Regions from separate parts of the Anaeromicrobium sediminis genome, predicted to be linked through region 1. Evidence: riboswitches for the same ligand, from Rfam matches in the RefSeq annotation. Region 1 holds a riboswitch; each other region holds the start of a gene.

Region 1 (7,198 bases):
ACATAGTTGCTTCTTGAGCTATTTGCACATCAGTTTTCATAGGTAGACCTCCCTTATCCATTCCACTTTAATATAAGTTTTCTAGCTGCCCTTGCCTCATCAATTCTTCTTACTGGGGTATTATATGGTGCACCCTTTAACATTTCTGGGTTTTCTTTAGCTTCCTCTGCAATTTTTATCATAGTTTCAATAAATCCATCCATAGTCTCTAGACTTTCCGTTTCTGTTGGCTCCACCATGATAGCCTCATTAACTATAAGTGGGAAATATACAGTTGGTGGATGATATCCATAGTCTAATAATCTCTTAGCTATATCAAGGGTTGATACTTGTAGACTATCTCCTAGACCACCTAATACAAATTCGTGCTTGCATACTTGATCTATTGGTAAATAATAATGTTCTTTTAATTTATTCATCATGTAGTTTGCGTTTAATACGGCTATCTCACTAACTTCTTTTATGCCTTCCTTACCCATGGCTAAGATATAAGTGTAAGCCCTTAACATTATTCCATAGTGACCATAGAATCCTTTAATTTTTCCTATTGACTCTGGTCTATCATAGCCTAGGATATATTTATCATCCTTCTTCTCCACTACAGGGACTGGTAAGAATTTAGCTAAATGCTCCTTAACTCCCACAGGTCCACTTCCTGGACCTCCTCCACCGTGAGGAGTTGAGAATGTCTTGTGTAGATTATAATGCATTACGTCAAATCCCATATCTCCCGGCCTTGTAACTCCCATGATGGCATTCATATTAGCCCCATCATAGTATAATTGACCGCCTGCCTCGTGAACTAAGTCTGCTATTTCTTTAATATTTGTTTCAAATAATCCTAATGTACTTGGATTTGTTAACATTAACCCTGCTATTTCATCACTTAAAGCTTCCTTTAAGGAATCCATACATACAGAGCCGTCTTCATTTGATTTAATTTCCACAATTTCATATCCAGCTACAGCTGCAGTAGCTGGATTAGTACCATGGGCAGAATCTGGAACTATAATTTTAGTTCTCTTAAAGTCATTTCTGCTATCATGATATGCTTTTATTAGCATAAGACCTAGTAACTCTCCATGGGCTCCAGCTGCCGGTTGTAGAGTTACCTTATCCATACCTGCTATTTCAGCCAGCATTTCACCTAAGTCATATATAACTTCAAGGGATCCTTGAACTGTACTCTCAGGTTGATATGGATGGACCATACTTAGTTTCTCCATACCCGCCACGTCTTCATTTATCTTTGGATTATACTTCATAGTACAAGAACCTAATGGATAGAAACCCGTATCTACTCCATAGTTTTTATTAGATAAATTAGTAAAATGTCTAACTACATCTAACTCACTTACCTCTGGTAATTTTAACTCTTCTTCACTTAAAAACTCCGCTGGGATTATACTTGATAAATCCTTACCCGGCACATCATTTTTAGGAAGTTTATATGCTTTTCTACCAGGTTTAGATATTTCAAAGATTAAATTATCATAGTTTCTCATTATAACACCTCCAATACACTTGAAAGTTTATCTATTTCATACTTAGTTCTCTTTTCTGTTACACAGAACATTAAACTATTTTTATATTCTTCATAGTCTTTACCTATTTCATATCCACCAAGAATACCTTCTCCCAGTAACTTCTCATTTACCTTAGTACTATCCATATCACTAGTAAGTACAAACTCTTTAAAGAAAGGTTTATCAAATACAGGTTTAAACTTACCACCCTTAGTTATTTCTTCAAAGGCATAGTGTGCCTTTTGAGCCGACTGCATAGCCACTTCCTTTAATCCTTCTTTACCTAAAGTAGTTAGATAAATAGTTGCCATTAACATATTTAAACCTTGATTTGAGCATATGTTAGATGTAGCTTTAAATCTTCTAATATGCTGTTCCCTAGCTTGAAGAGTAAGAACAAAGGCTCTCTTTCCATCTGCATCTACAGACTCTCCTACTATTCTACCTGGCATCTTTCTAGCTAACTTTGACTTAGTTGCCATAAATCCTAAATATGGACCTCCAAGGTTTAGTCCATTTCCAAAGCATTGAGCATCTCCTACTACAATATCTGCTCCCTGTGATCCTGGATTCTTTAATATGGCTAAAGACATTGGATCTACAGAAGTTATTAGTAACCCCTTATTTGCGTGAACTATTTCTCCAGCTTTAGAATAATCTTCTATTATTCCAAAGAAGTTAGGACTTTGGATTATAACCCCTGCCGTTTCCTTGCTTACTAGAGATTTTAAATGTTCTAAATCCGTAACTCCGTCTGTCATATCCACTTCAATTACTTCTAAGTTTCTATATTTCATATAAGTATTTAACACTTTTCTAGTTTCAGGATTTACAGTTTTAGATACTAAAACTGATTTACGTCTAGTATTTGCGCAAGCCATTATGGCTGCCTCTGCACAAGCCGTTGCACCATCATACATGGATGCATTAGATACATCCATTCCCGTTAAATCACTAATCATAGTTTGATACTCAAATATAGCTTGTAACGTTCCCTGGCTTATCTCCGGTTGATAAGGTGTATAAGCAGTGAAGAACTCAGATCTTAAAACCATGTGTTTTATAATAGTAGGAATATAATGATCATATGCTCCTGCTCCTAAAAAGCATGTTAAATCATTTATACTCTTATTTTTACTTGCAATTTCGTTCATATGATTAAAGATTTCTATCTCTGACATTCCCTCTTTTAAGTTGAGCTCCCTACCTAACTTAAGTTCTTCTGGAATATCACTAAATAAATCATCTATAGATTCTGCATTTATTTCGTTTAGCATATATTTTCTATCTGCTTCTGTATTAGCAATATATCTATGCATAGGCTACCTCCTCCATACTTTATAGAAACTAATTTTTAATGGCTTTCACTTTCACAAAATGCCTTATAGTCTTCATGATCCATTAAACTGTCTAATTCTGATAAATCGCTGATTTCAACCTTTAATATCCAGCTTTCATAAGGACTATTATTTAAAAGTTCCGGTGAATCTTCTAATTCTTCATTTATTCCTGTAATCTTTCCTGACACAGGCATGTAAGAATCGGATGCAGCCTTAACAGATTCAATAACACCAAATACATCTCCAGCATTTAATTCATCATCAACCTCAGGCATTTCCACATAAACGATTTCCCCTAGGGCATGTTGAGCATAATCTGTAATTCCTATAGAAGCTTCATTTCCCTCTACCTTAATCCACTCATGATCCTTTGAATAATAAATTCCTTCTACTATTTTCACAATAAATTCCTCCTTAATAACTTTTTCTAAATATAATAGTCCATAACAACATCCATATTTAGATTGTTTTTAATTTTCTTAATTTTATTGAGCTAATATAGTTTTTTAAACCTATCTTAGCTTTTATTTCTTATAGTTCTTAGTGTAAAATCTCTTACTTACCACTTGAGCCTTTAAAATTCTTTTTCTCACCTTTATTTCAATAGGTGTACCTAGTTTTGAATACTCTATAGGAACCATGGCAAATCCTATATTCTTCTTAACTGTAGGAGCAGCATATCCAGTAGTTACAAATCCTATTTCTTTTCCATCTGCCCATACTTCATAACCATGTCTAGGAATTCCCTTATCTAACATTTCAAAACCTACTATTTTTCTCTTTAATCCTTCTGCCTTCTGCTTAACCAAAGCTTCCTTTCCTATAAAATCGTCTGTGTCTAACTTTACAAAGAATCCAAGGCCCGCTTCTAATGGAGTTATATCCTTAGTCAATTCATTCCCATAAAGGGGTAATGTAGCTTCAAATCTTAAAGTGTCCCTAGCTCCTAGACCCACTGGTCTTAGCCCTAGATCTTTTCCCTCTTCCATAAGTTTTTCCCAAACCATTTCTGCATTGTCATGGTCTAGGTATATTTCAAAACCATCTTCTCCCGTATATCCAGTTCTTGAAACCAAACAGCTAGCTCCGGCCACATTCACATTTCTCTTACAGTAGAAAAACTTTATCTCGGTCAAATCTGTATCTGTTAGTTTTTGTAGTATTTCTTGAGCATGAGGTCCTTGTATGGCCAATTGAGATAACGCCTCTGATATATTCACAACATCTATATCATATCCATCTGAGTTCTTCTTCATCCAGTCAAAATCCTTATCCACGTTACTAGCATTTATTACAAGGAAAAAATGTTCTTCATTAAATCTATATACTAATAAATCATCTACCACTCCACCGTCTTCATAGCACATAAATGTATATAATACCTGATTATCCTCAAGGGCAGATACATCATTAGTCACTAAATTTTGTACGAATTTAAAGGCATCCTTACCCTTAACTTCCACTTCTCCCATATGAGATACATCAAATAGACCAGCCTTATTTCTAGTAGCTTCGTGCTCTGGAGTGATGCCCTCATATTGGACTGGAAGTTCCCATCCTGAGAAGTCTATTATCTTTCCTCCGTGCTTTCCATGGGCATTGAAAAGAGCCGTTCTTTTAAGATTTGACATTTCGTTTCCCCTCCTTAAATAATTCTTTTATCACACTAAATATGATTCTCATCTTCTATGCATAACATGTAGTCTTGTTTATATTTTTGAAATTAAAAAGAGAGATATAAAGGCATGACAATTTTTAATGCCTCCATATCCCTCTGTCCTTTTTTACCTGAGAGCTTCTACACCCTATGGTGTATTTCCCCTTCGGCGTGGAAACTATCCAACTTTCCAGAGACCCATCAGATAACGATCCTTTTGCCTGAAAGTTTCTGTGAAAATTTGGCTTTTTCCACATTGCTTCTTCGGCTATCTTTAAAGATATCTCACGCTATCCTCATTTGGATAATCATATTTTATTATTTGTATTTATATTACAGTACTTTTCTGAATATTTCAACAATTGATATTAACTTAACACATTTGAAACTTCTAGAAGTTATTACAAATATAGTCAGGAAAATAAGAATCCATTTCCATGAACTAATTGTAATAACTAGGCTTTATCCTATTAAAGTCTTATGTGGCCCATATTTTTTCTAATACCATTTTATGTGGTTTTCTCTATTTTATAGGCATAATTTTCATTTTTTCTCATTTCATTTACCTAGTTAGTAGTTTTTTTGACACTTTTGTGTTTTTTATAATTTCTCTACTTCATTCCCCTAGCCAACATATGAGTATAGGCCCTTAAAATCATTCTATAATTACCATAAAAGCCTTTTATCTTACCTATAGACTCTGGCCTATCATAATCTAATATATACTTATCATTAGCCTTGTGAACAATTGGTATAGGCAAGAATTTAACCAAATGTTCCTTCACCCCTATAGCGCCACATCCAGAATCATAATAATTTCCAAAAGCCCTATTTAAATCAAAGTGAATCATGTCAATATGTCCATAGGAGAAATCCATAATTTCATCAATCGAATTAATATTCCATCCATTATAAAGTATTAATCCACCTATATTGTGAACTAATTCTTCTATTTCTTTTGCCTTTTTTAAATCTAACGCAATTGAATTGGTAAGCATAATAGCAGCTATTTTATCATCTAATAACTCTTTTAAGGAATCTATACATATACTTCCTTCTTCATCTAGTTGTACTTTTACAACTTCATATCCGGCTAAACACAATATGGACTTGCTATTTTTATAGTCCACATGAGAAACTATTATTTTAGTCCTTTTAAATTCTTTTATACTATTATAATAAGCCCTCATTAGCATAAAGCTTATAAGTTCTCCATGTACTCCTGTCATTCCCTGTAGGCATACCCTATCCATACTCAATGCCCTACTTAGGATTTCATCTAATTTATATATTACTTCAAGGGACCCTTGAACTGTTTCAATTGACTGATAAGGATGAACCATGCTAAATTCTTTCATAGCTTCTAAATCCTCATTTATCTTGGGATTGTTCTTTATGCTATGAAGTTCAATTTCATAGTCTTCTTCTACTTTATCATCCTTATGGAACAAATTAGTAAAGTGTCTAATCACATCTAATTCACTTACTTCTGGTAAATCTAGTTCCTGATCACTCAATAATTCTGGCGGTATTATATTTGATATATATTCATCACTTATATTCTTTTGTGGAAGTAAATAAGCCCTTCTTCCAGGTTTAGATATATGAAAAATTGATTTATTATAATTATCCACTATAAGGCCTCCAGTATCTTTGAAAGTTTATCTATCTCTTTTTTGCTTCTCTTTTCTGTTACACAAAGCAATAAGCTGTTTTCTAATTCATCATAATCCCTTTGAACTTCATATCCTCCAATGATTCCTTTCTTTAATAGTTTTTCATTTATTTCACTAGAATTTAAATCACTAGTAATCATAAATTCCTTAAAAAAGGGTCTATTAAATACAGGTTTAAATTTACCACTCTTAGTTATTTCATCAAAAGCATAATGGGAATTTTTCACACATTGAATTGCAACTTCCCTTAAGCCTTTCTTTCCTAAGGTACTTAAATATATGGATCCAATCAAAACATTTAGTAATTTATGTGATGTGGAATTATATCTATCCATATATGCTCTCTTGCCTTGAAATTTCATATGAAATTCTTGTCTTCCCTCTTCATCTATGGATAAATCAATTCTTCTACCAAAAATATTTTTACTTAATTCTGATTTAGTAGCTATAAATCCTAAGAATGGACCTCCATAATTTAAAGAATTTCCAAAGGATTGAGCTTCTCCTACAACAATGTCTGCCCCTTGTTCATCAGGTCTTTTTAATATTCCCAAAGAAATAGGGTCCACATAAGTAATTAATAATCCATTCTTTTCATGAATTATTTTTTCTGCCTCCGTATAGTCTTCTATGATCCCGAAGAAGTTAGGACTTTGTATTATAATTCCAGCTACATCATCCTTAACAAGGTCCTTTACCTTGTCCATATCCGTAACTCCATCTACCATATCTACTTCTATAACATCTATATATCTATATTTCATGTGAGTCTTTAAAACACTTCTAACCTGTGGATTTACAGTCTTAGATATTAAAATGGATTTTCGCTTTGTACTTTTACAAGCCATAAGTGCACCTTGCACACAAGCTGTTGGTCCGTCATCTATGAGGCCATTGCAGGCATCCATGCCTGTAAGATTATTAATCATGGTTTCATATTCATGTATAACTTGCAATGCACCTTGCCTTATTTGGGGTCTATATGGTATATCTCCATGG
Region 2 (7,198 bases), on a different contig from region 1:
GGATGTACTTGGTGGATTCATAATCCAATTTTTCTCGTAATTCAATTCCACAATTTTATCAAAGGCTTTTTTATCATCTTCAGTAATATCCCAAATAAATTTTCTCAAATCTCCCCTTGTAGCATCCATAAATGCAATATTATCAAGAATCAATGACAATCTTAATATTTCCATTATAGCTAACCCTATTTGTTCGTCAGTTATTTTTTTCCTCTGGGGCATTGACGGATAGGCTAATTCTTCTTTTTTTAAAAATTCTTGGATTTTTTCCACATGTGGAACTGCTTGCATTTCAGTGCCTTGTTTAATAAATCTTTTTAATTCAGGATCTTCACAAAGATCATGAAGTATATCAAGTACTGGTATTCCTATAATTTTATGACGACATATATCCCATAAACCGGAACTGCCACCCCAATGTAGTGGATGTTTGTTGTCCGTCAATATATCCGTTAGTTTCAATCTATTCACCCTTCCTTTATTCACTATGAATTTATTAAATATTATTTCTTATTGAAATAAAATTATTCACTAGTGTTTAAACTGGGTATAAGAAGACTTATTATAAGAAGTCAGATATTTATAGTTATCTTATACAGCCTTTTCTAATGCAAACTTTAACAATGTCCTTTTCTACAAATTTGTAAGCTAATGGTTTATCTGTATTAGGATCTGTTCCAAAATTTTGAGTACGAGCAAAAACTTCACATAATATGGTTGCACCTGTAATTCTAAATTTATCACCTTCGTTAGCATCTTCTCGATCAATTGCACATTGGAAAGGAATATCATCTACAATTTCTTTTTCTTGTTCAATTCCATTGTCCAAAAGGGCAGTATAGGTGATAGTCCTGCGAATGAATCCACTGATAACAACTTTTTCAGGGCATACCTTTTCAATTTCAGCATAAACTGCATTTTCATGAACAATAGGTTCATCCCTTAATGCAGGAGGAACTAATTGAGTGTCTCCCTCCACCATAACTTGGCAACAGGACTGAGGGTTAGCTACAGGTATAGGACAATCAACAACCTTAAGTGGTCTCATCATTTCATTGTCTTCATGGTCTATTATATGGCAATGCCATACATATCCAGGACCAAAGGTAGGATCAAATGGAAATAAATTTACCCCGGGCTTAACTTTTTTAGGATTAGCATCCTGCGGTGCCCAGCGAAGTTTAAGTCTAGTAACTTGTCCTGGCATCATTAAAACAGTATCTTTCCATCCACGCTCATTTGGTGGTGGATCAATCGGATTACCTTCCAAGAAAGGTTCAACAGGCAATGATATGGTTGGATGTTGAAGAGGAGGTTCACCATTAAGTTTGATCCATTCTTCACGGTATTTTGTACTATCAAAGTTTTGACGATTTAAAACTTGGAACTGTATTAGGTGTATGTGAATTGGATGTGCACCACCCGTAAGGTTCACTATTTCCCACTCCACCGTTGATCCTACTATAGGCAATTCTGAAACCGGAGCCCCCCACACCTGTCCATCCAGTAATAATTCAAGAGGCATTGTAGGTTGCCTGAATATCACGTTTAGAGTTAATACCTCTTTAGGCACATCTGGAGTCAGTACAGGTATTTTATTCAACTCTGCTGGAAGTTTATTTGGTGGTACTACAGGTGTATCAAGTACAGTGAATTGCATAATTTGTCCAACAGTATCCGGGTCTGGTATTGGACCATTTGGGAAAGGAGCACGTGCATTATTAGTCATAATGATATTTGTTCCAGGTTCTAACATTGAAAAATCAATCAAGATGTCAGCACGCTCTGCTGGTGCAAGTAGTAGCTCAGTCAACGTAACAGGGAAAGGTAGAAATCCTCCGTCAGAACCAATCTGAATAAAGGACTGATTATTTGAAAGCTTCAGATTATAGGTTCGGGTGTTAGATCCGTTAATGACCCTGAATCGGTATTGTCTACGCTCCACATTCAAATTAGGCCATACCTTTCCATTGACCATAATAGTATTACCTATAAATGCGGGACGCCAATAGGGGTGAACATCAGGAACGACGCCATTGCTAGGAAACAATAATGAACCATCTTCATTGAATGAACGGTCCTGAATAACTATAGGCATTTCATAGGGGCCACTTGGAAGAAGTGGAGATATTTTATTGTTTGGATCTCTTAGTAGATAGGCTCCAGCGAAGCCTCCATATACGCCAAGACGTGTGGTTCCTAGTGCATGATCATGATACCAAAGTGTAGTTGGCTCCTGTGTGTTTTGATAGGTAAAACGGGACTTGGAAAATGCCTCACCTTTTTTTTCCTCTCCAGCCGTAAACCATGCCTCTGGATGACCATCTGAATCAGATCTAACCTCTGCCCCATGTAAATGTACCACAAGAGGAACTGGACTCTGGGCTAAAGCATATCCTGGAGGAAATGGTAAAAATGGTGGTATTGGTCTTGGCATATTATTAGGATTTGCCCAATGTAGTGTTGGATCTACCGCAAACAAATTTGGTTCGGTAATGTTATTTACCCACTGCACATTTACGGGTATGTCTCGAACAGCTTCAAAGGTAGCACCTGGTGTACTACGGAAACAAGAAATCTCACCTATACACGGATCTTCCACAGTACCTTCAAATCCCCAGACAGTTGTCATAGGAAACATAGGCGGAAGGAGCTGTTGCATAAATTGGGTCATACTAATTGTATAGTTATGACTTATATCTTCACCTGTAATCGGATCTTTTACAATGGTAGGTTTAAATACAGGTGGAATAAACAATTGATTAACATATTTAGGGATGATATTTGGATCTAATGGTTTTGTCATCCCTATCGCCTCCTTTTTATATAAATATTTGAGAATAAGTTGTCCCTTCTCACTTATATAATATGAGGCTTGGCCAAAAAAGTGATTAATTAGCCTTTTATATTATTATGCCGTTTTGGCAGATGAAAATAGGGCTAGGCTTATAAAATCAAATTTTCAAGCCTAATCCCATTCCGTTACCCTATATATTCTAAAAACAAATAATAGTCTCCCTTAATTTTTGAAGCTATGAACTGGGGCTGGAACTCTTCCTCCTCTATTTATAAAATCAACACTACTAAATTTACTTACGGCCATAATAGGAGCACTTCCTAAAAGACCTCCAAATACTACTTCATCTCCGAGACCTTTACCATAAACGGGAATAATCCTTACGGCAGTTGTTTTATGATTTATTACTCCAATAGCCGCTTCATCGGCAATCATAGCTGAAATAGTTTCATCTGGAGTATCGCCAGGAATGGCGATCATATCAAGACCTACTGAGCAGACACACGTCATTGCCTCTAATTTTTCAATATTTAGTGAACCAGATTTTACAGCCTTTATCATTCCCTCATCTTCACTAACAGGGATAAATGCTCCACTTAATCCACCCACATGGGAAGAAGCCATAATTCCTCCCTTTTTAACAGCATCGTTTAAAAGGGCTAAGGCCGCTGTAGTACCGTGTCCCCCACAGCTTTCAATACCCATTTCTTCTAAAATTCTTGCCACACTATCTCCTATAGCAGGAGTTGGTGCAAGGGATAAATCTAGTATTCCAAAGGGAACATTCAGCCTATTTGCGGCTTCCTTCCCTACTAATTCTCCCATTCTCGTTATTTTAAATGCAGTTTTCTTTATGGTGTCAGCCACCACATCAAAGGGAGCACCCTTTACCTTTTCTAGTGCTGCTTTTACAACTCCTGGTCCGCTTACACCTACATTTATGACGCATTCCCCTTCTCCAGCTCCATGAAAGGCTCCTGCCATGAAAGGATTATCTTCTACTGCATTAGCAAAAACAACAAGCTTAGCACATCCTATACTATTTTGATCCCTCGTAAGATAAGCTGTCTTTTTAATGATTTTACCCATATGGGCAACTGCATCCATATTTATACCCGACCGGGTGTCTCCAATATTTACTGAAGAACACACTCTTTCTGTAACAGAAAGGGCCTCTGGAATTGAATCTATAAGAATCCTATCTCCCCTTGAATATCCCTTTTGAACAAGGGCTGAAAAACCACCAATGAAGTTAACGCCTACTGCCTTTGCCGCCTCATCTAGTGTCTTTGCAAACTCTACATAATTTTTATCATTGCTTGTTTGGGCAACTAATGATATGGGGGTTACAGAAATCCTCTTATTTATAATAGGTACTCCATATTCTGCTTCAAGTTCTTCTCCCACTTTTACTAGGTTTTCTGCATATCTTGTAATTTTATCGTAAATCTTAATCCGCGATTGTTTTCCATCTGTATGGCAGCAATCTAGTAAGGATATCCCCATGGTAATAGTTCGAATATCTAGTTTTTCCTTTTCAATCATTTGAATTGTTTCCATTATATTTTTAAATTTACTCATTGTCATCATCTCCCATTATGAAATTTTGTGCATAGAATCAAATACATCTTCATGTTGTATTTTAATAGAAACACCTATACTTCTACCCACTTTTTCAAGATTGTCTTTTATATCTTTAAAGAAATCTTTCCTATCTTTTAAATCTACAATCATAATCATGGTAAAGTAATCCTGCAAAATAGTTTGGCTAATATCTAAAATATTTATATTGTTTTCTGCTAAAGCAGAAGTAACCTTTGCAATTATACCAACCTTATCCTTTCCTATTACTGTAATAACGCCCTTCATAAAACACATCTCCTCTTTTATTGAATATAATTTTTTTAAAAATAAAAGAGACACAATCAAAATGATCGGTCTCTAGAAAGTAAAATTATAAATGAAAAATAAGTATGTATCCATAGGAATACACCCTTTTTCATTATTAATTATCCCCTGTCCTTTTACCTGAGAGTTTCACCATTGCTGGCTTTCCCCTTCGGTGCTCATATGAGTCTCTCCAGAGGCCCGTCCCATAACGGTCGCAAAAACTTCCGCTATCTTCAACCGGCACTATGAAATTATGTAGAGAATTATAACACAATTCTAAAATGTAACGCAACTACAAATTTAAAAATACATTTTTGAGACGTATATACCTTTTAGTTGTAAGCTCCATAAATCATAGCACCTACAAGTTTTTATAAATCAAAAATTTTTCAGCAGGTGGAACATCAGAACATCCTTTGCTGCAAACAATTATGAACCTTCTATCCTAACTATAACATTCACACTCTATAGTCTGATAGTGACTTGCCTGTGAAACGTTTTGATTTATGGAAATGTAGTAGGTCCACATAAGCCTAGCTTACATATAATTTCTCTCCATAGCAAAAAAGATTCTAGTTTTTTATGAGTAAAAAACTAGAACCTTCATATCTCATCTATTTATTATTAAAATATTCTTTCGGTGGCTTTGGGCCAAAGAATTGGTAGTAGTCTACCTTAATTCTACCGTTAAATAATTTTCTCTTTTTATCTGCTTTCTTACCATATAACTTCTCTAATTCTTCATCAGAAGTTATTATATATTTTGACCAGGTTTTAAATTTTGAAAAGCTCTTCCCCATTCTCTTATAAAGTCTTTGAACTTCTGCCTTCTCCCCTAATCTTTCTCCATAGGGAGGATTGCTGATTATATATCCATATTCCTTGTCAGAATGGATCTTTCCCATATCATGTGATTCAAATTTAATACACTCGTCTACACCTGCATTATATGCATTATCTTTAGCTATCTTTATAGTTTTAGGGTCTATATCTGATGCATATATGTCCAATTCAATATCTTGACGAATAGATTTAAGGGCATGAGTTCTAGCATCTTTCCAAGCTTGCTTTGGTATTCTTGACCAGTTTTCTGATATGAAACTTCTTTCCAGACCTGGGGCTATATTTTTACCTATCATAGCTGCCTCTATAGCTATAGTTCCAGAACCACAAAATGGATCTATAAGGGCTCTGTCCCCTCTCCATCTGCTTATCATTACCATGGCTGCTGCTAGAGTTTCTTTAAGGGGAGCTTCATTGGCCGTCTCCCTATATCCTCTTTTATGTAATCCTACACCAGATGTATCTATGGTAATTGTAGCTATGTCCTTTAAAAGAGCTACTTCTATTCCATATTCTGCACCCGTTTCTTTAAACCAATCTACTTTATATTGAGATTTTAATTTTTCTACTATGGCCTTTTTAGTTATGGCCTGACAGTCAGATATACTAAATAATGTGGACTTTACACTCTTTCCGTTTACAGGAAATTTGTCATTTTCACCGATCCATTCATGCCAAGGTAATTTTTTAACTCCTTGAAACAATTCTTCAAAGGTAGTAGCCTTGAATTCTCCCATTTTAACTAATACTCTATCTGCTACCCTAAGCCACATATTTAATATGGGAATATCCCTTTCCTCTGCCTTAAATTCTACTTTACCATTATCTACTTTTATTACTTCATATCCTAAGTTTTCCACTTCTATTTTTACTAATTTTTCTAACCCAAAGGTTGCCGTTGCAATTAAAGTTAATTCCATATTATCTCTCCTATATGTTATTCTTTAGTATTATAACACATATGGTTAATCAATATTAATTTTGTTGACTAATTGTTGACGTATTTTTTATAATATATAAAATGTCAAAATTTATCTAAATTCATAGGTTTAAGGATAAATATTCCCTTTTCTACTGTTATTAATTTATCTATATTGATTGTAAATAATAAATAATGATAAAATTAGACAAAGTAAGTTATATAGGGAGATAGTTTAGAAATTAAAGTTGTTAACAAATCCTTAAATACTCAGGAGAAATCATATGAATAGAGTAAACAAAATATTAGAAAATGAAAAGTACAAGGAATACTTAAATAGAATAAACATGTGTGAAAAAGACAGAATATTTTGCCGTCATACCCTACAACATTTTATTGACGTATCTAGAGTAGCGTATATTCTTTCATTAGAAAAAAATCTATCCTTAGAAAAGGAAATAATATACGCAGCAGGATTACTCCATGATATTGGTAGGTTTATGGAATACGAGGAAAATATAGACCATGCAGTAGCCTCTGCTCATTTATGTGTGCCTATCCTTGAAGATAGTTTATTTTCTCAGGAAGAAATAGGTTTAATAAAGCAGGCTATAAAAAGTCATAGAAATAAGGATTTATTAAAATCAGATTTAGATTTTATAATTTATGAAGCAGATAAAAAATCTAGATTATGTTTAGACTGTAAGGCACTCAAGGAATGTAAAAAATTCAAAAACACACTACCAAAA
Region 3 (7,198 bases), on a different contig from region 1:
CTAACATACCAATAATCTTCTTCATAGGTGGTAAAGTGATTACTTCGTTAGCATTTCCACCTGTAACAACTGCGTCAGCCTTTGCATCAGCATCTGCTAATGATTGAGATGCACCATCTCTACCAGCATATTCGTCAGTAACGATTACAGTTTTAACGCCTTCGTTTTCAATCTTCTTGCAGTTCATTATTAAGTCAGTATCTGGGTTACCAAAACCTTCTTGAGATACGATAACTCCATCTAATCCTAAGTACTTGCATAACTTAGCAGTCCAGTTAGATGATCTTTCCTTATCTGCTAGGTATACGTTTTCGTTAGTAGCAATGATTCCAACAAAATTGAACTCTTTACCATGCTTAGCATATAAATCTTTGATGATTGGGTTGTTTAAGTGATGATATGTAGTGTTCTTATCGCAAGCAGATACACAGTTACCACTTAAGATTGCTCCATCCATAATCTCTGTTGGATATAACATAGTTGGAACAATTTTCTTAGCATCTACTCCATATACATATGTATCATGAAGAAGACCTTGAGTTTGAAGCATGTATACATAACCAACCTTTGGAAGATCTGGATATTCATTTACTGCTTCTAATAAAGGCTTAGTTTCATAAACATCAACCTCATCTGGTGTTACATCCTTACCAGTTTGTCCTACGAAAGTAGCTATTTTAAGTCCTGCCATTCTTGCAGCATGCTCATACTCATGTTGCTTTAAACCATCAACTGGCTCAATTACTAAACATAAGTTGTTTAACTTTGAGAATGGTGTATACTCAGCACCTGGGCCAGACATGTCGATAATCCCTTCCTGAAAACCAACAATCTTACCGCAAGTAACAATAGCAGCTCCTTCTAAAACATGTGTGCGACCTGAACCTACAGTGTCTACCTTGCTGATTACTCCTGGGAATATTCCCCCATTTCCTTCAACTTTTACTCTAGGTTCTATAACATCTTTAACCGGAGTTATTCTTGTCTCCTCACCTGGTTTTGCAATATCAACCTCTACTGATTTAATATGCTCGTCTTCTAAAACCAAGTTAACGATTTCGTCTTTGTTTACGAATAAAACTCCATTTTCTACCTTTGTAGCTTCTCCGAATTGTATATCAGAGATCTTAATTTTACCTAATTCTAATCGCACAAAGCTCACCTCCCTTTTATTGTAGCTTATATAAGTGGGGCTCCCACTTATATAAGTTATTAACCAATGTTATTATTTAACATAGCTTCAATATTAGCTCTGTTTGCATCGTCTTTAGTTACTTCTGCAATCTTTTCTCCACCTTTGTAAAGAGCGATTGTAGGAAGTCCTAAAACTCTTTGTCCTATAGCTAATCTTCTAGCCTTAGTTGTATTAAGTTTTGTGAATTTTACTTTTCCACTAAACTGCTCAGCTAAAGCTTCAATATCTGGCATTAAAGCCTTGCATGGCTCACAACCATCACTCCAATAATCTACTAAAACAAAACCATCTGATTCTAAAACTTCTTCTTGGAAAGTATTCTTATCAACAGCTAACATTTTGTTTACCTCCTTTTTATTCTCCAAAATTGTGTTCAATATATTTCTCTGCAGTTACAGCTGCAATTGCACCATCTGCTGCCGCAGTGATTACCTGTCTTAATGATTTTACTCTAATATCTCCTGCTGCAAATACACCATCAACGTCTGTGTTCATATCATCATCTGTCATAATGTATCCACCTTCGTTCATCTTAACTTTACCTTTATATAATTCACTTATAGGTAAGAATCCAATGAATGGGAATACTCCAAATGTACCATCATCTTCGTGTGCTTCATACTCAGTTAATTCACCAGTTTTAGTGTTTTTGAATACTATAGACTCAATAATTCCATCACCTTTAATCTCATCTACAGTAGTATCCCACATAAACTCCATTTTATCATTCTTAAATGCTTTTTCTTGAATTGACTTAGCAGCTCTTAATTCATCTCTTCTATGTACAATTGTTACTTTTCTAGCAAATTTAGTTAAGTACATTGCTTCTTCTACTGCAGAGTCTCCTCCACCGATTACGAATACTTCTAAGTCTGTAAAGAAGTCAGCATCACAAGTTGCACAGTAAGAAACTCCCTTACCTGTTAATTCTACTTCACCTTTGCATCCAATCTTTCTTGGTTGTGCTCCAGTTGCAATGATTACTGCCTTTGCATGGTACTCTTCTTTTTCACCTTTTAAAACTTTAACTTTTCCAGTGAAATCTACATCTACTATTGAATCAATTTTCTTCTCTGCTCCAAATTCTTCTGCTTGCTCTACCATTCTTGCAATTAAGCTAGGTCCTGTTGCATCTGCAATTGATCCTGGATAGTTAGCTACTTCATTTGTAGTAACTATTTGTCCTCCAACTTTACCCTTTTCAAGAATTAATGTTTTTAACTTTGCTCTTGATGCATAAAGCCCAGCAGCTAATCCAGCTGGTCCTGCTCCTACTATTACCACATCATATAAGTTTTGCATTTTAATCCTCCTTAAACTTTACTTTTTTCTTACTATATAGCACTCTTTATTATTGACAAATCAATGACTTGAAAATCTTCTAAAATACTTTCTGTCCAATTAGGAGTTTTCCTATCATTTATTAATTTTTTAGCACTTTCTAATGAATTCTCTATAATCATTAAGGATTCCATATCTAGTTTAGCCACTTCTTTTGAAATCAATACAGATTTATAAGGAGTTTCATTTGGTTTAATACTTGATGATAGTGGATGTGTAAGCAACTTATGTCCCCCATGAATCTTATCTCTAACTAATTCTAGTACTTTAATGAAATCCTTTTCCTTCATGTAAATAGTATCTATTTCCTTGGAAAATTCTTCATTCACTTTTGGGTTATTCGTCACTAATATTCTTTTCATCTCATCCTCCAACTTTCTAAAAAGTCACAATCATTTTTATTTTATGACACTTTTGAATAAAATAAAAGCATGGCAAATAATTATGCCACGCTTCTCTGTCGTAAACCTGAGAGATTCTCCCCATAGGGGATTGCTCCTTCGGTGCTTTTTATTTAAAAAGCTTTCCAGAGTTCTGTCAGAGTACGGTCCTTTTGCCTGAAAAATTCACAAACCAGTTGGCAATAACATAGTTTGTTTGTCCCTTCGGCGACTAATTTTAGTTCTCTCCCACACCCATCAATCAGAAATCGATTTTTTTATACAATTTTTTCTATGTCCTTATCACAATTTCATTATAGAACAAAGTTTAAAATTTATCAATATCTTTTTTATGCAAGTATGCAAGTTTTTTTTACTTTAAAAATATAATCCCGATTAGGCTTGGTCCAGTATGCGTGCCTATTGTAGGCCCTATGCGACTTTCAAGGATTTCCACAGGTTTTAACTCTTCTCTCACTTCTTCCTTCATTTTTTCGAAACTTTTTTCATTTTTACCATGTATCAGGGTAATTGAACCTATTTTTCCATCAAGCGACATACTTCTACACATATCTATCATTTTCCTTATTATTTTTTTACTACCCCTTACTTTATCCATAACTTCTATTTCTCCACCCTCAATATGTAATATGGGTTTTAAATTTAATAAATTTCCTATCATGGCTTTAGCAGGACTTAATCTTCCACCTTTTTTTAGATATTCTAGAGTTTCTACAGAAAATAATACTTCCACCCTATCTATCATACTATTAATTTTTTCAATTATTTCTTCTTTTGTTTTACCTTCTTTAGCCATTCTAGCTGCCTCTACAGCCATCATTCCACATCCATAGGATAGTGATAGAGTATCTATCACATGAACTTTCTCTGGATCTGTTGCATCCTTAGCTATTAAGGCCGATTGATGAGTTCCACTTACCTTTGAGGATCCATTTATAATTATGATTTCATAACCTTCACTTAAATATTTTTCTATTTTTTCAATATATGCACTAGGTATAACTTGCGCTGTTTTAGGAAGTTCTGTACTTTTTTCCAACTTTTCAAAAAATTCATCTATAGTTATTGTCACCTGATCTTCATATTCTACTTCTCCAAATCTTACTTTAAGGGGTAATACACATATATCATATTTTTGGGCTACTTCTTTGGGAATGTCAGACAAACTATCTGTTATTATTTTTATCTTCATGAAATATGCTCCTTTCATTTTGTACCTACTTATAGATAATCTTATTATTAGGATTTGTCTTTTACAACATTTTTTATTTAGTATGTTAAAATTTTAATATTCTAATTAAAAAAGTGTAATAAGGGTCCTAACCCCTATTACACCTATTTTATATTATCTATCTGGAAAATCTAATACGGCAAAGGCAATCTTAGCTGTATGATCTCCTATTCTTTCTAAATTGCTTATAATATCTAGGAATATAACTCCAGAAGATGTAGTACATTCTTGTCTATTAAGTCTACCAATGTGGCTAGCTCTTAATGATTTTTCCATATGATCTATTTCGCCTTCTCGTTCTAATATTCTTCTTGCTGTATTTAAGTCAGCTGTTTCTAGGGCTAAAATAGATTCCTTATAAGACTTTAGAACTCTCTCGTGCATCTCTTCTAATTCCTTGATACCTTTATCACTAAATACTAATTTATTGTCTTTCTTATATACGGCCAATTCTGCAATGTTATCTGCATGATCTCCAACTCTTTCAATATCGTTTATAGTATTAAACATTCCATCTACAATTTCATGTTGTCTCGCTGATAGGGATGTATTTGATAATTTAACTAAATATTCTCCTATGGATCTTTCCATATTATTTATAATCTTTTCAAGCTTAAAGGCTTCTTTAGCAATTTTTTCACTACCCTCAAAGAATGCTTTTATAGATAACTCATAACTTTCTAACACTATATTTGCCATGTTTAATATTTCTTTATTTACCTGAACCATAGCTATTGATGGAGTTTCTAACATTCTATCATCAAGGTACTTAATACCCTTTTGCTCTGTTTCTTCTATATCTTGTATTGGTATTAGCTTATTTGCTAATCTAACTAATAGTGGTGCAAAAGGTAATAATATTAATGTATTCGCTATATTAAATATAGTATGGGCATTTGCAAGCTGTCTCTCTGGAAGTGAAGTCATCTTTGTAACAAAGTCTATTGTAAGACCTTTAAATGCTATCATAAATAAAACTGTACCTGTTACGTTAAACATTAAATGTATAATTGCGGCTCTTTTAGCAGTTTTATTAGCACCAATACTTGACAACATAGCCGTTACACAGGTTCCTATGTTTGTACCGAATAAAATCGGAAGTGCTGCCTCTATAGGTAGTAAACCTTCACTAGCAAGGGCTATTAATATACCCGTTGTGGCACTTGAACTTTGGACTACTGCTGTTATAAAGAATCCTGTGAATATGGCCATTAAAGAATCTACAAATGTATGATTTCCAAAAGAAAGAAGCATGTCTTTAAATCCACTATACTCTCTTAATGGCTTTACTGAATCCTTCATTAAATCCATTCCGATGAATAATATACCAAAACCAATTAATATTTCTGCCATGTTTTTGATCTTTTTATCATTGGCAAATAACCAAACCCCTACACCTATTGCTACAACTATAGGAGCTATCTCACTTAATTTTAGGGACGCTATTTGAGCTGTTATGGTTGTTCCAATATTTGCTCCCATAATAACTCCAGTTGCTTGAGTTAAATTCATTATTCCAGCATTTACAAAACCTACAACCATTACAGTTGTTGCACTTGAACTTTGGACTACCGCCGTTACTATAGCACCAACGAACACACCCATAATTCTATTACTAGTCAGGATTTCTATAATCCTTTTCATTCTATCTCCGGCAGATTTTTGTAAACCATCTCCCATAATGCTCATTCCATAGAGGAATAAACCTAATCCTCCTAATACTCCAAAGAGAATTTTCATTTGCTGACCTCCTAACAATATTCTATGTTTTATCTAGATTAATAATATAATATTTAACTTCTTCTTTTGTTAAGAGAATGTTAAATTTATTAACAGAATGTCAATTTTATTAATAAATTGTAAAATAAAATCACATTTTGACAATAAATCGTAGTTTATACTAGATCTTTAAATCCAAGTTGTCTTAAAACTTCGTATAAAACAATATTTACAGAATTAGATAGATTAAGGGATCTAGCCTTCTCATTCTTTACCATAGGTATTTTAATACAAGTGTCCATATGTTTATTTAATATGTCCATTGGTATTCCAGCCGTTTCTTTACCAAACATAATAAAGCAGTCTTCTTCATAAGTCATATCCGTATAATATGACTTTGCCTTTGTTGTTCCAAAATAAATCCTTTTACCCTTGTTTTTCTCAAAGAATTCTTCCACATTCTCATAAATATGTAAATCTAATAAATGCCAATAATCTAATCCTGCCCTCTTTAGATGTTTATCCTCTATAGAGAATCCTAAAGGTTTTATAAGATGCAAACTTGTTCCCGTTGCAGCACAAGTTCTAGCTATGGTTCCTGTATTTGGTGGTATTTCTGGTTGATATAATACTACATTAACAGGCATATTTTTTCACACCCTTCTTATTTTATTATGATTTTTCACCCTATTGATTATACCATATAGGTTAAATAAATCTATTTATTTTATTTTTTACCCTTTATATTTCCTAAATGTTCTTTAAATCTATTTTCCATTTTGTTGTTTGAAGGTTCATAATATATGCTATTCTTAAGTTTTTCAGGTAAATATTCTTGCTTAACATAATTACAAGGATAATCATGAGGATACTTATATTCTACTCCTCTCCCAAGTTTAGATGCTCCTTTGTAATGGGCATCCTTTAAATGGAGAGGTACATCACCTATGTCCATTGTATCTATATCCCTCAATGCCTTATTTATGGCATTCATTGCTGAATTGGATTTAGGTGCACTGGCAAGTAGTATGACAGCTTGTGCTAATGGAATCCTAGCCTCTGGAAACCCTAACTTCATAGCAGCTTCTACACAATTATTTACTATGGTTATTCCATTTGGGTAGGCAAGACCTATATCCTCTGATGCTATTACTAATAATCTTCTACATATGCTAAGTAGGTCTCCCGATTTTATTAAGCGGGCTAAATAATGTATAGCAGCATCTGGATCACTTCCCCTTATGGATTTTTGAAAAGCGCTTAGGGTATCATAGTGATTATCACCAAATTTATCGTATTTGAACCCACTAG

Evidence for each region. A riboswitch is a leader RNA that binds a small molecule or an ion and turns the genes downstream of it on or off. The one in region 1 is predicted to bind glycine.
Region 2: it holds a riboswitch for glycine, as region 1 does, so the genes downstream of both, CCE28_RS17040 (ACT domain-containing protein) here and gcvT (glycine cleavage system aminomethyltransferase GcvT) in region 1, are expected to answer to the same signal.
Region 3: it holds a riboswitch for glycine, as region 1 does, so the genes downstream of both, CCE28_RS04435 (GrdX family protein) here and gcvT (glycine cleavage system aminomethyltransferase GcvT) in region 1, are expected to answer to the same signal.

The regions. Positions count from the first base shown of each region.
Region 1 is NZ_NIBG01000023.1:5,056-12,253, reverse strand. Features, by position in the region: gene CCE28_RS18045 (formate--tetrahydrofolate ligase) at 1-40, opposite strand, end outside; gene gcvPB (aminomethyl-transferring glycine dehydrogenase subunit GcvPB) at 54-1,505, opposite strand; gene gcvPA (aminomethyl-transferring glycine dehydrogenase subunit GcvPA) at 1,505-2,845, opposite strand; gene gcvH (glycine cleavage system protein GcvH) at 2,881-3,267, opposite strand; gene gcvT (glycine cleavage system aminomethyltransferase GcvT) at 3,391-4,497, opposite strand; glycine riboswitch at 4,639-4,719, opposite strand; glycine riboswitch at 4,723-4,823, opposite strand; gene CCE28_RS18020 (PLP-dependent aminotransferase family protein) at 5,135-6,157, opposite strand; gene gcvPA (aminomethyl-transferring glycine dehydrogenase subunit GcvPA) at 6,157-7,198, opposite strand, start outside.
Region 2 is NZ_NIBG01000020.1:9,548-16,745, forward strand. Features, by position in the region: gene CCE28_RS17025 (DUF3231 family protein) at 1-462, opposite strand, end outside; gene CCE28_RS17030 (multicopper oxidase family protein) at 587-2,632, opposite strand; gene CCE28_RS17035 (PFL family protein) at 3,020-4,378, opposite strand; gene CCE28_RS17040 (ACT domain-containing protein) at 4,394-4,666, opposite strand; glycine riboswitch at 4,804-4,891, opposite strand; gene CCE28_RS17045 (THUMP domain-containing class I SAM-dependent RNA methyltransferase) at 5,302-6,450, opposite strand; gene CCE28_RS17050 (HD domain-containing protein) at 6,734-7,198, shown strand, end outside.
Region 3 is NZ_NIBG01000002.1:325,437-332,634, reverse strand. Features, by position in the region: gene CCE28_RS04450 (glycine/sarcosine/betaine reductase component B subunit) at 1-1,153, opposite strand, end outside; gene trxA (thioredoxin TrxA) at 1,213-1,533, opposite strand; gene trxB (thioredoxin-disulfide reductase) at 1,550-2,497, opposite strand; gene CCE28_RS04435 (GrdX family protein) at 2,530-2,898, opposite strand; glycine riboswitch at 3,072-3,178, opposite strand; gene CCE28_RS04430 (DegV family protein) at 3,290-4,129, opposite strand; gene CCE28_RS04425 (Na/Pi cotransporter family protein) at 4,283-5,908, opposite strand; gene trmL (tRNA (uridine(34)/cytosine(34)/5-carboxymethylaminomethyluridine(34)-2'-O)-methyltransferase TrmL) at 6,064-6,534, opposite strand; gene CCE28_RS04415 (replication-associated recombination protein A) at 6,615-7,198, opposite strand, start outside.